DNA from 4 places in the Pseudodesulfovibrio sp. zrk46 genome. Region 4 is predicted to be linked to each of the others. Evidence: predicted binding sites of a transcription regulator. Region 4 holds the regulator's gene; each other region holds the start of a gene.

Region 1 (3,101 bases), 1.7 Mb from region 4:
GTGAATGCGGAACGATGCTTTCGAATGTAGTCAATGTCCAGAGAGGGGCCAGGAAGAGCGAGTAGAATAGGTTGACCGGCGAACCTGTTGGAAAGAGTAAACACATGGTTGAGACGATTGATGTACGCGGCGTTGCGGATAAAGTTGGTCTCCGCGTCAATGTGCAGGCTGTGCAATCGGGAAGTCCAGGGCGACCAACTGCACACTCTCGGGTAAACGCAAAAGATGGCATTTATCATGATCACTTGAAGCAACGCTTCAAACCCCAACGGATGAGTGATGTCCTTCCGGGATATACGCAAATTCAGACCATTGCTAAACATCTCCTTGTCATCACGGTGATACAAGGCGTGGATGGTCTGCAAAGACAAGGGAGACTGAAAAGACTCCCCCCCTTTGTGGGAAAGCGTCATGAGCCCGGCCTTGATATCTACAAAGAGCTCATGGTCCGGTTGTGGAGGCTGGTTATTATCTGCATTCTCTCCACCCTCCACGAATTCGGCACTGTCGAACACGCTCGGGTCGAAAATATCGATATACAGCCGTCCTGTATCCGGATTCCTTTTAAGGTAAGAAGGGGCGCACACGCTCTCGTCACTGCCCCCAGTCAGGGATTCATCGCATTTCATCATCCAGCTGTCTTCTCCAGAACATCTGCTTCAGGTGCAGGCTTCGCAACAGGCAAATGGCTCACCCGGTTCGGCGCATCGGCGAACAGACGACGTGCTTCCACGAGGTCCACTTCAAAATCAACTTCGATACAGCGGTGATCAGAAATGTCCACGGCCCGATACGGGGTCTTTTCAACCAGCATCTCCAGACCCTTCTCAAAGTAATCGTTGTCCTCGCAGGCATCGAGAGCCTTGACGAGTTCCTGCAGGGAATCACGGCGAACCAGATTGACGCCCACAGCTTCACCTTCAGGAGAAGAGACCTGCTTGGAGATTTCGGTGATCATGCCGTGCTCATCGGTACGGTACTTCACCTCTTCCTCGCCGCACTTCTTTTTGTCCACTGCCACAGCGTTGCCTTCGGTTTCGAGAAGATGCTTGATGACTTCCGGATCAAAGACCACATCGCCGTTGGTCCACAGGATGTCGTCGTCAAGGTCCCGGATGGCGGTCAGCAGGCTTTTGGACGTGTTGGTAAGGTAGTAGATGGGATTGTAGCGGAAGAGAGCCTGCGGGTATTCCTCCATCAGCAACGTCTTTTTGAATCCGACGACCACATGGATTTCCTTGATGCCCAGTTCGCGCAGAATACGAATCTGTCGACCGAGAATACGTTCCCCGGAAGGGAGCGTAGACAAGGATTTGGGAAACGGGTTGCCGAGTCGGCTGCCTACACCGGCGGCCAGAATGACTGCTTTCATGGTTAACACCTCGCTATTTTCTAGAGGATTGGTTCGCAATAAACCAAGCAACATTCGTTCCACATACATACATAAAGGCACTTGCAACTGATTCGACGGGGATTCCTCCACCGATCTCACCGTAAATACGGATAATCTTCATTTTCCACATCGCAACCACGTGCCGGAGGACAACAGAACAATTCAGCTACCCCATAATTCCACCGAGTAAAAAGTCAGTTTCTTGACAAATTCACCGCATTGACAGTGAAAACTATTCAATGGGTTAACATTTTCCCGTTTATTCGGTAGGGTGCCTGAAGATTTTTCCGCCCTTGAAAACAAGATTTAAGGAGGATGAAAATCACCTTGAAAGAAGAAGGTTACAAAAATTCTGACCCCTTGTGGTTGCCTTCTCGTTCCTTATATGGAAATGTTTTTGCATTTAACAGGCTCCCTCTTCACGAGTGGCCGGACAATTGCAAACGACGTGAAATGATTGCAACAGATCAAAGTCGCCCCTAAAGCAACCCCGGAATCTGTCGATCATTCATTAAGTGAAGAGAATGAGGGTCAACACCCAAACCGACTAGGCAATAATTTCCGAGAGTCGTCGGCCTCAACAATATCGAAGTCGACCACTCAGCCCGGAACAAAACCATATCATCGCGGCGGAGAATGCATGGAAATCCAAATCAAAGAGACTCAGCTTGAAGGCGTATTGGAAATCACCCCCTTTGTCTTTGAGGACTTCCGGGGCAACTATGTGGAAACATACAATGAGAAGATGTACCGCGACGCGGGCATCGACGTAACCTTCATTCAGGACGACATCTCCACCTCCACCAAACATGTGCTGCGCGGCATCCACGGCGACCAGAGCACTTGGAAACTGGTCTCCTGTCTGCTTGGAAAATTCTATCTGGTGGTAGTGGATTGCCGTGAAGATGAGCCCACCTTCGGCAAGTGGCAGGCCTTCAACATGTCTGACACCACTTACAAGCAGATCCTGATTCCGCCGAGGTTCGGCAACGCCCACCTCATCATGAGCGACAAGGCGATCTTCCATTACAAACAATCCACGTACTACAACCCGGACGGACAATTCACCTACAAGCACAACCATCCGGAGTTTGACATCTTCTGGCCCGTGGAAAACCCAATCCTGTCCAAGCGTGATTTGGATGGCTCCTGGTAACCAATCCACATGGAACCATACCATGAAGTAAGGGGATAGAATGCATGTCTTTGTTCGATAACACGAAAATTCTCGTCACTGGCGGAACCGGCTTTATCGGAAGCAACCTTCTGGCTGCTCTGCTCCAAACCGGGGCTCAGTTACGATCGACCATTCACAATACTCCCGCAGTCATAGACGACCCCCGAATCGAGTACATACATGCCGACCTGACGAATGCAGACGACTGCGAGAGATGCTGCAAAGACATGGATATCGTGGTGCATTGCGCTGCCGTCACCTCCGGAGCGGCTGAGATTGAACACAAGCCACTCATTCATCTGACACCGAACGTCATCATGAATACGCAATTGATGGAGGCAGCTCACTATAGTGGAGTCTCCCAATTCGTCTTTATTAGTTCCAACATCGTATACCCGCTGACTGATCATGCAGTAGTGGAAGAAGAGGCTGTTGGTGATTTCTTCGAGAAATACTTCATCGTGGGCTGGATGAAGATGTTCGCTGAAAAAATGTGCGAGATGTACGCCACCAAAATCAAAAACCCCATGT
Region 2 (3,101 bases), 470 kb from region 4:
TTCGCCAGCAACCTGGAGGCGCAGTTCGTAGACGCGATCGGCAGGTACCTTGATGGTACGGCCGTTGTCTTCGAGTACATAATCTTCTTTGGCTGCCTGAAGCATGCTCACTATGCGATTGGCGTCTTCGGGGTACAGGTTGGTCATCAGAATCTTGTAATCAGGCTTGTTCATCCAAAAGATCATGAGACCGAAGGCGAGGATCACGGACACGGCGAGACCGGCAATGAGGATTCGCTGTGACATGGTGCGGTCGGACCAGAAGCCGCTCATTTTGGCCCAGTATTCAGCAATAAACGGAGGCATCTCTTATCTCCCGAAGATTTTACAGGTTTCCGTTTTTAAATTCTTAGTGCGTAGTGCCTCTAGAAGGGCATGCGCATGATTTCCTGATAGGACTGCATCAGCTTGGATCGGACTGCGCCTGTCATCTGTACGGCGAGACCTGCTTTCTGCATGGATATCATCAGTTCGTGAATGTTTTGCTTCTTGCCCGAGGCGAATTCTTCGATCATCTGCTTCTTCTCGGCCTGCATATCATTCACAGTCTTAAGGGAATCAGTGAAGGTGTCCTTGAAGTCCTTGACCGGAGCCTGTGGCTTGACGAGGGACTTGGTGACCTTGTCGTCCACCGACTTGCGGCGTTGGAGCATGGCATTCTGGTATGCGTTGATGGCGACGCTTTTGACGACCATGGCTTAACTCCTTTCTTAACCCTGTCCGATTTGCAGTGCTCGCTGGAACATCTGCTTCACGGCGGTGATGGTCTGCACGTTGGACTCGTATCCACGGGTGGCATTCATCATGTTGGTCATTTCTTCGACTACATTGATGTCCGGATAGAACACGTACCCCTGGTCATTGGCATCGGGGTGGTGCGGATCGTAGACCTGCTTGAAGGGGCGTTCGTCGGCAGTAACGCCGAGCACTTTCACGCCCTGCAGGTTCTGGTTGAGTTTGTCGCGCATGGCTGTATCGAACGGAGAATAGACCGGAGTCGCCTCGAATGAGACGGACTTGCGGCGGTAGGGACCGCCTTCCATAGTCTTGGTGGTCCGCATATTGGCCATGTTCATGGAAATTACGTTCAGATTGGCGCGCTGGGCTTTCAGACCTGAGGCACCAATGTCGAGTGCAGTCATGAAATCCATTACTTAGCTCCGTCTTGTATGACCCTTTGCAGGCCTTGAAAGTTCTTGCGGATAACAGTGGCCAAGGCGTTGTACATCATCCCATTTTTCGCCAGGGAGGTCATTTCCTTGTCCAGGTCTACCCGGTCTTCACCGTAAATATGACGCGGCTTGAAATCTTGCAGGTCATCGCCTTGGAATCCGTTAGCGCTGAATGCTGAAGGCATATGATCCTGTGAAGTACGGGTCATTTTGCCGTGTGCATCCTGGTTGAGTGCACTTTGCAGCTTTCCTTCGAACTCAAGACGTTGGGCTTTGTAATCGGGTGTATTCACGTTTGCGATGTTGCCCATGACAAGATTTTGACGATCGAGCCGCATGTCCATGACCTTTGCCGTCAAATGTATGTGGCTTCCGAAAATTCCCTTCATGCCTTGCTCCTTCTACGTTTTCTCCGGCCTTGGCCGGGAGGCGGGCATTTTTTGCCGCCGAACTCGCAGAGGATTAAGCAACTAGTGTTCCAATTGTGTATCTATCTGAAATAAATATGTTTATAGATAAAGATGGTCGCTAGACTTATGACGGAGCAGTCGAAGGGAAGAGGAAGGTGAAGACTTCTTAATATTATGACATGGGCGGGCAGATTGTTCCGAGTCGGTGACGGGATAATTTTTCCCGCTTTTGCTGCTCTTTACAATATAAACACTGAATAAAGTTATTTATATCAAGTATTTGTTGATAAAATGTTGATTTTTGTCAATGTTTGGCACAGTGGTTGCTAGATATGGTCGCGGGCCAAATGTGGCCTGTGGAGATCTTTTCAACCCGGCCCACGGGTAAAGGAGAAATGGAGGGGAAACGTCATGAGTGGACATCTCGACTACGAAATCAACAAGGAACTTGGTGAATGCTACCTGTTCATGGGTGAGCTGGACAAGGCCGAAGAATACTACAAGAAGGCCGTCAGTTCTAATGGCATCCACCCCGACCCGTACCTTGGCCTGGCCACGGTCGCCGTTCAACGCGGTGCACTGGAAGACGCCATGGTCATGTACCAAAAAGCTCACAAGATCGAACCGACCGACAAAAGTCTTTCCGGGATCGCTCTCATCAGGATGGAAAACGGTGAAAAGGAGAATGCTTTCTCCATGTTCGTCGAAGCCGTCAAGATGAACCCCGCAAACATGGTTGCCCTGTTCTCGCTGATCAGGCTCGGCCATGAACTGGATCGCGTCGCAGACATCATTCCGTATCTCAGGGATTATCTTGAGATCGATCCAGTCAAGCACGAAGTGCGTTATTCCCTGGCTGGTTGCTTGGTCTGCCTCGACCAGAAGGATGCGGCACGGGAACATCTCGAGAAGATTCTCGAAATGAACCCGGACTTTGAAGCCGCAACCGAAATGCTGGCAGAAATCCAGTCTTAACTACGGTCTCCCCTCCCCGTTGATTTCCCGCCTCGCTGGCCTCTTACAGCTAGGTGGGGCGGGAAATCAGCCTCTGGCGGCAGACTGCGTATAAGCGCTCGATTGCTTCGTTGCTCGCGAAAGCTCGATCCCTTGCGTATTTTCAATACGCGGCGGGTCCGATCTTTCACTCGCGTCTTGCACTCGAACACTTCTACGCAGCCTGTCACTTTGTCGTGGCATTTGAAGGACTCTTAATATTTAACAATTCGCGCAATATGCCGCGGGGCGTTTTTGTATTGCGTTCAGAACGCGAACATCCTGGCTAGCCTGCTACATCGCAATGGCCTATAGCGAATCCCGTCTAAAATGGTCGGGAATCATTGTCTCGCTTGCCTTAACTCCTCAAATCTGGCACCACCTCTCAAACACTAAAGGAGAGGAGTGTTATGGATCTTCTGCCCGTAAAAAAAGCTATATTGTCTGTTACCGATAAATCCGGTCTGGCCGAGTTCGGCAAGTTCCTGGTTGATCAGGGTGCCGAGCTGGTTTCTACCGGTGGTAC
Region 3 (3,101 bases), 1.4 Mb from region 4:
AGTACATGCAGAAGGCCGACCCCAAGCGTCTGGCCGCCATGCTCAGCGACTTCCTGACCCGCGAAGTAGGTGACGAAGAAGCTGCCGATGTCTCTGAAGGCGAGTTCGAAAAGGTGGCACCGCTCCTGCAGCCCCGCGCTAAGTCCATCGTGGATATGCTGGAACAGTCCCGTCCCTTCATCGTGCCTGCAGAGTACCTGCCGTACGATGAGAAGGCCGTGAAGAAGTTCCTGAACGAAGAGACTAAGCCCTACCTCGAAGAGATCGCCGAGCGCATCGAAGCCCTCGACGAGTTCTCCGAGAAGTCCCTCGAAGACCTGCACCGCCAGTTCCTCGAAGACAAGGATATCAAGTTCAAGGTCATCGCCCAGCCCATCCGTGTGGCCATCGTGGGCAAGACCCAGTCTCCCGGCCTGTTCGAGACCATGATGGTGCTCGGCAAGGAGCAGACTCTGGCCCGCATCCGCCGCGCCGTGTCTCTCTAGCTCCGGATCACAGATCAATACAAAGCCCCCACCGAATACGGTGGGGGCTTTTTTTGTGTAATCGGGATTATGTAGGGAATGTACAAAGGGCTAGCACAGGTGTCTATGTTAGTTTTATCCTTCTGGAATATTGGGCTTATCGACTTTTACTTTGATTGTGATTGGTCTGATCTTAGCGAAAGCAAATTGGCACAAGTATGTGATTCCACTGAATATGGAGGCCATAAGCAAAGGAAAGATAATCATAGTACCGATTGTATCGATCCAAACATAGGCTTCTGGAAATGGTACTCCAGAGATTGTCGGGTTATTTGAAGCCCAGTAGAGCCACAGAGTCATTGGAATGAAGACCCCCACATTTCCAATGTAATACAACTTGAAAAGGGTCATGAATGAGAATTTTCTAACAGCAAGAGTCTGCATCGATATCTCCATGCGAATTCTTATAAATGTGACGTGGGTGTCTACGTGGTTCGTAAGAATATCCATTTATACTCGCTCTCGCAAGCCGGCAACTAAGAACTGAGAAGCCCCTTTGCCAGGATAATGCAAAGGGGCTTCTACTTGTGAGGAGGTGCGTTTCAACGCATTTCTGATGAGTGTGTTAGTCGAATGTGCCTTTCGACTGGATGTCGCTTTTCATCTGCTCATATGTCGCTTTGTCAATCTCGCCCATGGCGTACCGACGGTTCAAGACATCAAGTGGAGAGGTGGTGCCTGTGTCTGGTGTGGGTCGGCGCACTGAGCGAATGACGAGATATGTAATCAGCCCGATGACGAGCAACATGAGGATCGGAGGAAAGTGAAAACCGTATCCGCCGAACCATCCATTACCGCCCATAAAGAACGGCTGGGTGCACCAGTTGTGATAAATGGCAAGTATATCCATGTTGCTGTCTCCTTGGCTGTTGCTGAAGATAAAGCATATGTCGTGCCAGAAATGAATTGTAGTGATTTAGGGTGGTTGGGCGATTCGTCCTCTCCCGGCGTTGTGCATCTGTGCGAGGGGTTGCACCATGGGGAGGGCAACCTTTTGCACAAGAAGGAGCTAGTCCAGCGGCAATTCGATAATGAAGGTAGAGCCTTCGCCGACCTCTGACTCAACCCAGATGGAGCCGTGGTAGTGAGTGACGATGTCGCGGCAGATGGCGAGTCCGAGCCCTGCGCCACGAGCCTTGTCGTCGGTGGGAACCGTGTCTCCGGCCTGATGGAAGGCATCGAAGATGCGCTCCCGCTCGCGGGGGGCGATGCCGGGGCCGGTGTCGATGACTTCGAAGCGCAGACGATTGAGGTCCGTGACAAACGCCTTGAGGGTGACGGTGCCGAACTGGGTGAATTTTGCGGCGTTGGAGAGCAGGTTGAGCAGGACCTGCAGCATGCGGTCGCTGTCCACTTCAATGTCGGGCAGCTCGTCGTCAATGGCCGTGATAAGGGTCAGGTTGCGTCTGCCGTGGAACTGGCCGCTGACAGAGCTGACCGCACGACGGGCCAGGTCACCGGGATGGACGATTTCCTTTCGCCAGTCAGTGTGCCCCTGTTCGATCTTGTTGAGATCCAGAACATCATTGATGAGCCGGGTCAGGCGATTGCCCTCGTGAATGAGAATGTTCAGGTTCTCCACGATCTGCGCGCCTTTGGTCAGGAGCTTGTGGTCTCCCTTGGCCATGGGCCAGAAGTGCTTGGAAAAATTCTTGAGGATGAGTTGTGAGAATCCGAGCAGTGAGGTCAGCGGTGTACGGAGTTCGTGGGAAACAGAAGAAACCAGCGCGGACTTGGTCTCGTCCAACTCACGCAAACGGCGGCTGACGCGCTCAGCATCTTCCTTCGCCCGGGTTAACCGCTGCTCCATCTCCTTGCGGTAGGTGATGTCACGGACCAGCCAGACAGACCCCTGAACCTCTTCGCTGCCGCCAATGGCCGAGGTGCGGGCCTCAAACCAAATGGTGCCGGACGGGACAGACAGATTGTACTCGATGGTCTGTGTTTCGCCTGTTTCCAGGGCAAGGCGGATGGTCTCAAGAAAACGATCGGCCATATCCTTGGGCATGACGTCATGAAGCAACTTGCCCTTAAGGTCTTCTGGCTTGTCCAAAAGCATCCCTTCGTCAGAAGAGTATGCCTCTTCGTAACGGCCGTCCTTGTCGATGATGAAGACAAGGTCGGGCATTGCCTGAATAAAGGCGGCCAGTCGGTGCTCGCGCTTGCCGATTGCTTCGTTTGCCTCTTCCAATTCATGAATCTTTTGGTTGATGGCTTCATTCATGGCGTTGAAGCTGGTGGCCAGTTTGCCGATCTCGTCCTTGCGATGGATAGGAATGGTCACATCCTCGCCTCGGCGCATGGCATCGGCACTTTCCGTAAGCTCAACCAATGGAGCGATCACTTCCTTGCGCGAGTAGCCGATGATGGCCAGCGAGGTAAGCATGACGCAGATGGCAGAGCCCAGAATGAAGAGGAGGGTTATACGGCCTTTTCGGGCGGCGGTTTCCTTGGTGTCGGCCTTGATAAAGACATGAAAGAACGGTTTGGCCCCCTCGTAGGCCACCAACGGGGTGATGGATACGATGGTGTTGTCATCTTTGCGAATGAGAACCGGGGTCGTGGTGGTTACGGTGA
Region 4 (3,101 bases):
AGACCATAATGTGCGTGAGACATTGAACATCTGTGACCGTGCGTACCTTGTATATGAAGGAACAGTTATTCTAGAAGGCAATCCAGAGGAGATTGTACAAAACAGCCGTGCCCGTCAAATTTATTTGGGCGAAGATTTTAGTCTGTAACCCCTTTTTTTACATCTCATAAGCGTTTCTCGATTTACACCTCATCTAAAGGTTGGTACACTTTTTTCATGTGCCATCGAAATAATAACTAGCCCAATAGTTTCGACAGGTTACAAGAGTGTTCTTGATTTTAACATATTGCTGTGGCAATAATATTATTAAGAAGTGGAAAAAAGTTACGTCAATACCGACTATTTGATTTCAAACCGATAGAGATGCCTTCGCAGCCTCCGGGATTTATATATGGGACTCGAACTCAGGCAACAACTTAAGCTTTCCCAACAACTGGTCATGACGCCTCAGTTGCAGCAGGCTATCAAGCTGTTGCAGCTATCTCGTCTTGAGCTGCTGGAAACTGTTCAGCAAGAGCTCATGGAGAATCCGTTTCTAGACGAAACTGAAACTGAGACTGAAGTCCGTGAAAAGGAAGAGCTGACAGAATCCCAACAAGAAGAGGAATTGGTTCGAACTGCGGATTGGGAAAATTATCTCGGAGAATTTTCGTCTACCTCCAAGCAGGCTTCTGCACGTGACTCCGAAATTCCAGAAGAAGGACTTTCCTTTGAAGCACGGCTTGCCTCAAAGCCTTCACTGGAAGGGCATCTCAATTGGCAAATGCGGCTTTCGAATTTTACAGATAGTGACATTGCTATTGGTGAAATTGTCATCGGAAACGTTGATCATAATGGTTATCTTCAGGCTTCCAATGAAGAGATCATGTCCATGGTTCAGGCTACCGAAGATGAAATTGAAGATGTTGTAAAGCGTATCCAGCGGCTTGATCCTGTTGGCGTAGGAGCTCGAACTCCTCAAGAATGCTTGCTCGTTCAGATGGATGTGCTTGGATACGATGATCCAATTTTGGAATCTTTGGTTCGTGATCATCTCGAAGACTTGGAAAAGAATCGCTATAAGCCACTCGCGCGAAAGTTTAAGATTTCCATGGAAGAGCTCAAGGAATATCTTGATCTTCTTCAGACTCTTGATCCTATGCCGGCAACAAGCTTTTCAAGCACTGATCCGCACTATGTGAGTCCAGACGTTTTTGTCTATAAGTACGGAGATGAGTTTGTCATAATCCTTAATGAAGATGGCTTGCCTCGTTTGCAAATGAACAGCTTCTACATGGATTCTATGAAGGGTGCGGCGGATAAAGAAAAAGAATATTTTCAAGAAAAAATGCGATCTGCCGCATGGTTAATGAAAAGTCTGTACCAACGGCAGAGAACATTGTACAAAGTAGTTGAGAGTATTGTCCGTTTTCAACGGGAGTTCTTTGAAGAAGGTGTAACCAAGCTCAAACCTTTGATCCTCAAGGAGGTAGCTGAGGACATCGAGATGCATGAGTCTACCGTAAGCCGAATTACTACCAGTAAGTACGTTTCAACGCCGCATGGCATTTATGAATTGAAGTTTTTCTTCAATAGTGCACTGGATTTGAATGACGGTTCTCAGGTAGGGTCGGAAAGCGTAAAGGCGCTCATCAAGCAAATGATCGCCGAGGAAGATACGAAGAAGCCACTAAGCGATGAAAAAATTGGAGAAATACTCAAGGAGAAACTCGATGTTAACATCGCAAGGCGAACCGTCGCCAAGTATCGTTCCGCCATGGGTATCGCCTCTTCTTCAAAGCGTAAACAATACTTCTAATTAGTTTCTCGTATAATCAACCAGGAGGTAGCATATGAACATAAGCTTCACTTTCAAGAACTTTGAGCCGTCCGACCACTTAAAGGACTACGCACAGAAGCGTTTTGAAAAGGTGGGCAAGTTCGTTTCCGATACCGAAGCCGATCTCCAGGTGAACCTGCTGGTCGACAAGTTCCGTCATAAGGCGGACGTTATCCTTAACGCGGACAGCATCCATATATCTGCATATGAAGATTCTGAAGACATGTACTCGACCATTGATATGGTATTAGACAAGGTCGAGGCTCAGCTTCGTAGAATGCGTGAGAAGATAAAGAATCGCAGCCGTCAAGGCCGTGGTAGCAAGGTTCAAATGAATTTCTTGTCTTATGATGATGTGACTGGAGACGAAGGTCCTTCAATTGTAGGCACTGATTCATATGAGGCCAAGCCCATGTCTATTGATGAGGCTGCAGAACAACTTAATACGCTTGATAATGAATTCCTCGTTTTCTTGAATGCCGAGACTGAGGGTGTAAACGTAATCTATAAGCGAAAGAACGGCGATTTCGGACTGATCGACCCCGGAAACTAGACTATGAAGCTTGGTGACTACCTGGAAAAGGACCTTGTCCTTTCCGAATTAACCTCTGCAACTAAGGCAGAGGTGTTAAATGAACTTATCACTCCTTTGAGTGAAAAATATCCAGAGATGGACACGAACCAAGCGGTTCGTGTCCTTCTTGATCGTGAAAAACTCGGAACAACTGGTATTGGAGATGGAATCGCAATACCACATGGAAAATTAGAGGATTTGGATAAAGTTATCGTTATCGCGGGGCGAAGCAAGACTGGTGTCGAATTCGATGCGTTAGATCATAAGCCGTGCTCGATTTTTTTCCTTGTTCTAGCCCCTGAGAGTGTTGCTGGAATGCACCTACGTATTCTAGCGCAAATTTCTCGTATATTGAAGGACTCTGAATTCCGTAATGAGTTTATCGGTGCAGATGGTCCTGAAGGTCTTTGGAAACTCCTCCAAGGTGTTTAGCCCAAAAGGATTCTTTCTTTGAGCCCAAGTAATACCTTTCCCGTTGTTGTAGTCACCGGTATTTCCGGTTCTGGAAAAAGCACAGCTCTCAAAGTATTTGAGGATCTGGGCTTTTTTTGCATTGATGGACTTCCTGCGGGAATGTCAGCCAAGATCGCTGAGTTAATCCTTAAAGAGGATGCTAAATATCGTGGCCTGGCTTTGGGTATGGATATGCGTCAACTAGAATTTTTGGATGGCTGGCATAATGCTCTACGAGACCTTACTGATCTGGGA

Evidence for each region. Region 4 encodes sigma-54, which starts transcription at its own class of promoters, with help from an activator protein. Its sites were predicted from a motif close to CTGGCACGGNNNNTGCTT; they were not measured.
Region 1: the regulator sigma-54 is predicted to act here: its motif matches at 1,418-1,435, upstream of HFN16_RS04660 (phosphocholine cytidylyltransferase family protein).
Region 2: the regulator sigma-54 is predicted to act here: its motif matches at 1,637-1,654, upstream of flgB (flagellar basal body rod protein FlgB).
Region 3: the regulator sigma-54 is predicted to act here: its motif matches at 1,406-1,423, upstream of HFN16_RS02975 (SHOCT domain-containing protein).

Annotation. Positions count from the first base shown of each region.
Region 1 covers NZ_CP051216.1:1,013,373-1,016,473, forward strand. The annotation lists gene HFN16_RS04655 (6-hydroxymethylpterin diphosphokinase MptE-like protein) at 1-632, opposite strand, end outside; gene HFN16_RS04660 (phosphocholine cytidylyltransferase family protein) at 629-1,372, opposite strand; gene HFN16_RS04665 (dTDP-4-dehydrorhamnose 3,5-epimerase family protein) at 2,034-2,549, shown strand; gene HFN16_RS04670 (NAD(P)-dependent oxidoreductase) at 2,594-3,101, shown strand, end outside.
Region 2 covers NZ_CP051216.1:2,882,761-2,885,861, forward strand. The annotation lists gene fliF (flagellar basal-body MS-ring/collar protein FliF) at 1-306, opposite strand, end outside; gene fliE (flagellar hook-basal body complex protein FliE) at 366-695, opposite strand; gene flgC (flagellar basal body rod protein FlgC) at 711-1,151, opposite strand; gene flgB (flagellar basal body rod protein FlgB) at 1,151-1,561, opposite strand; gene HFN16_RS12975 (tetratricopeptide repeat protein) at 1,994-2,557, shown strand; gene HFN16_RS12980 (IMP cyclohydrolase) at 2,986-3,101, shown strand, end outside.
Region 3 covers NZ_CP051216.1:641,516-644,616, reverse strand. The annotation lists gene gltX (glutamate--tRNA ligase) at 1-485, shown strand, start outside; gene HFN16_RS02980 (hypothetical protein) at 600-908, opposite strand; gene HFN16_RS02975 (SHOCT domain-containing protein) at 1,090-1,374, opposite strand; gene HFN16_RS02970 (ATP-binding protein) at 1,534-3,101, opposite strand, start outside.
Region 4 covers NZ_CP051216.1:3,354,415-3,357,515, forward strand. The annotation lists gene lptB (LPS export ABC transporter ATP-binding protein) at 1-148, shown strand, start outside; gene rpoN (RNA polymerase factor sigma-54) at 392-1,798, shown strand; gene raiA (ribosome-associated translation inhibitor RaiA) at 1,833-2,372, shown strand; gene HFN16_RS15140 (PTS sugar transporter subunit IIA) at 2,376-2,825, shown strand; gene rapZ (RNase adapter RapZ) at 2,844-3,101, shown strand, end outside.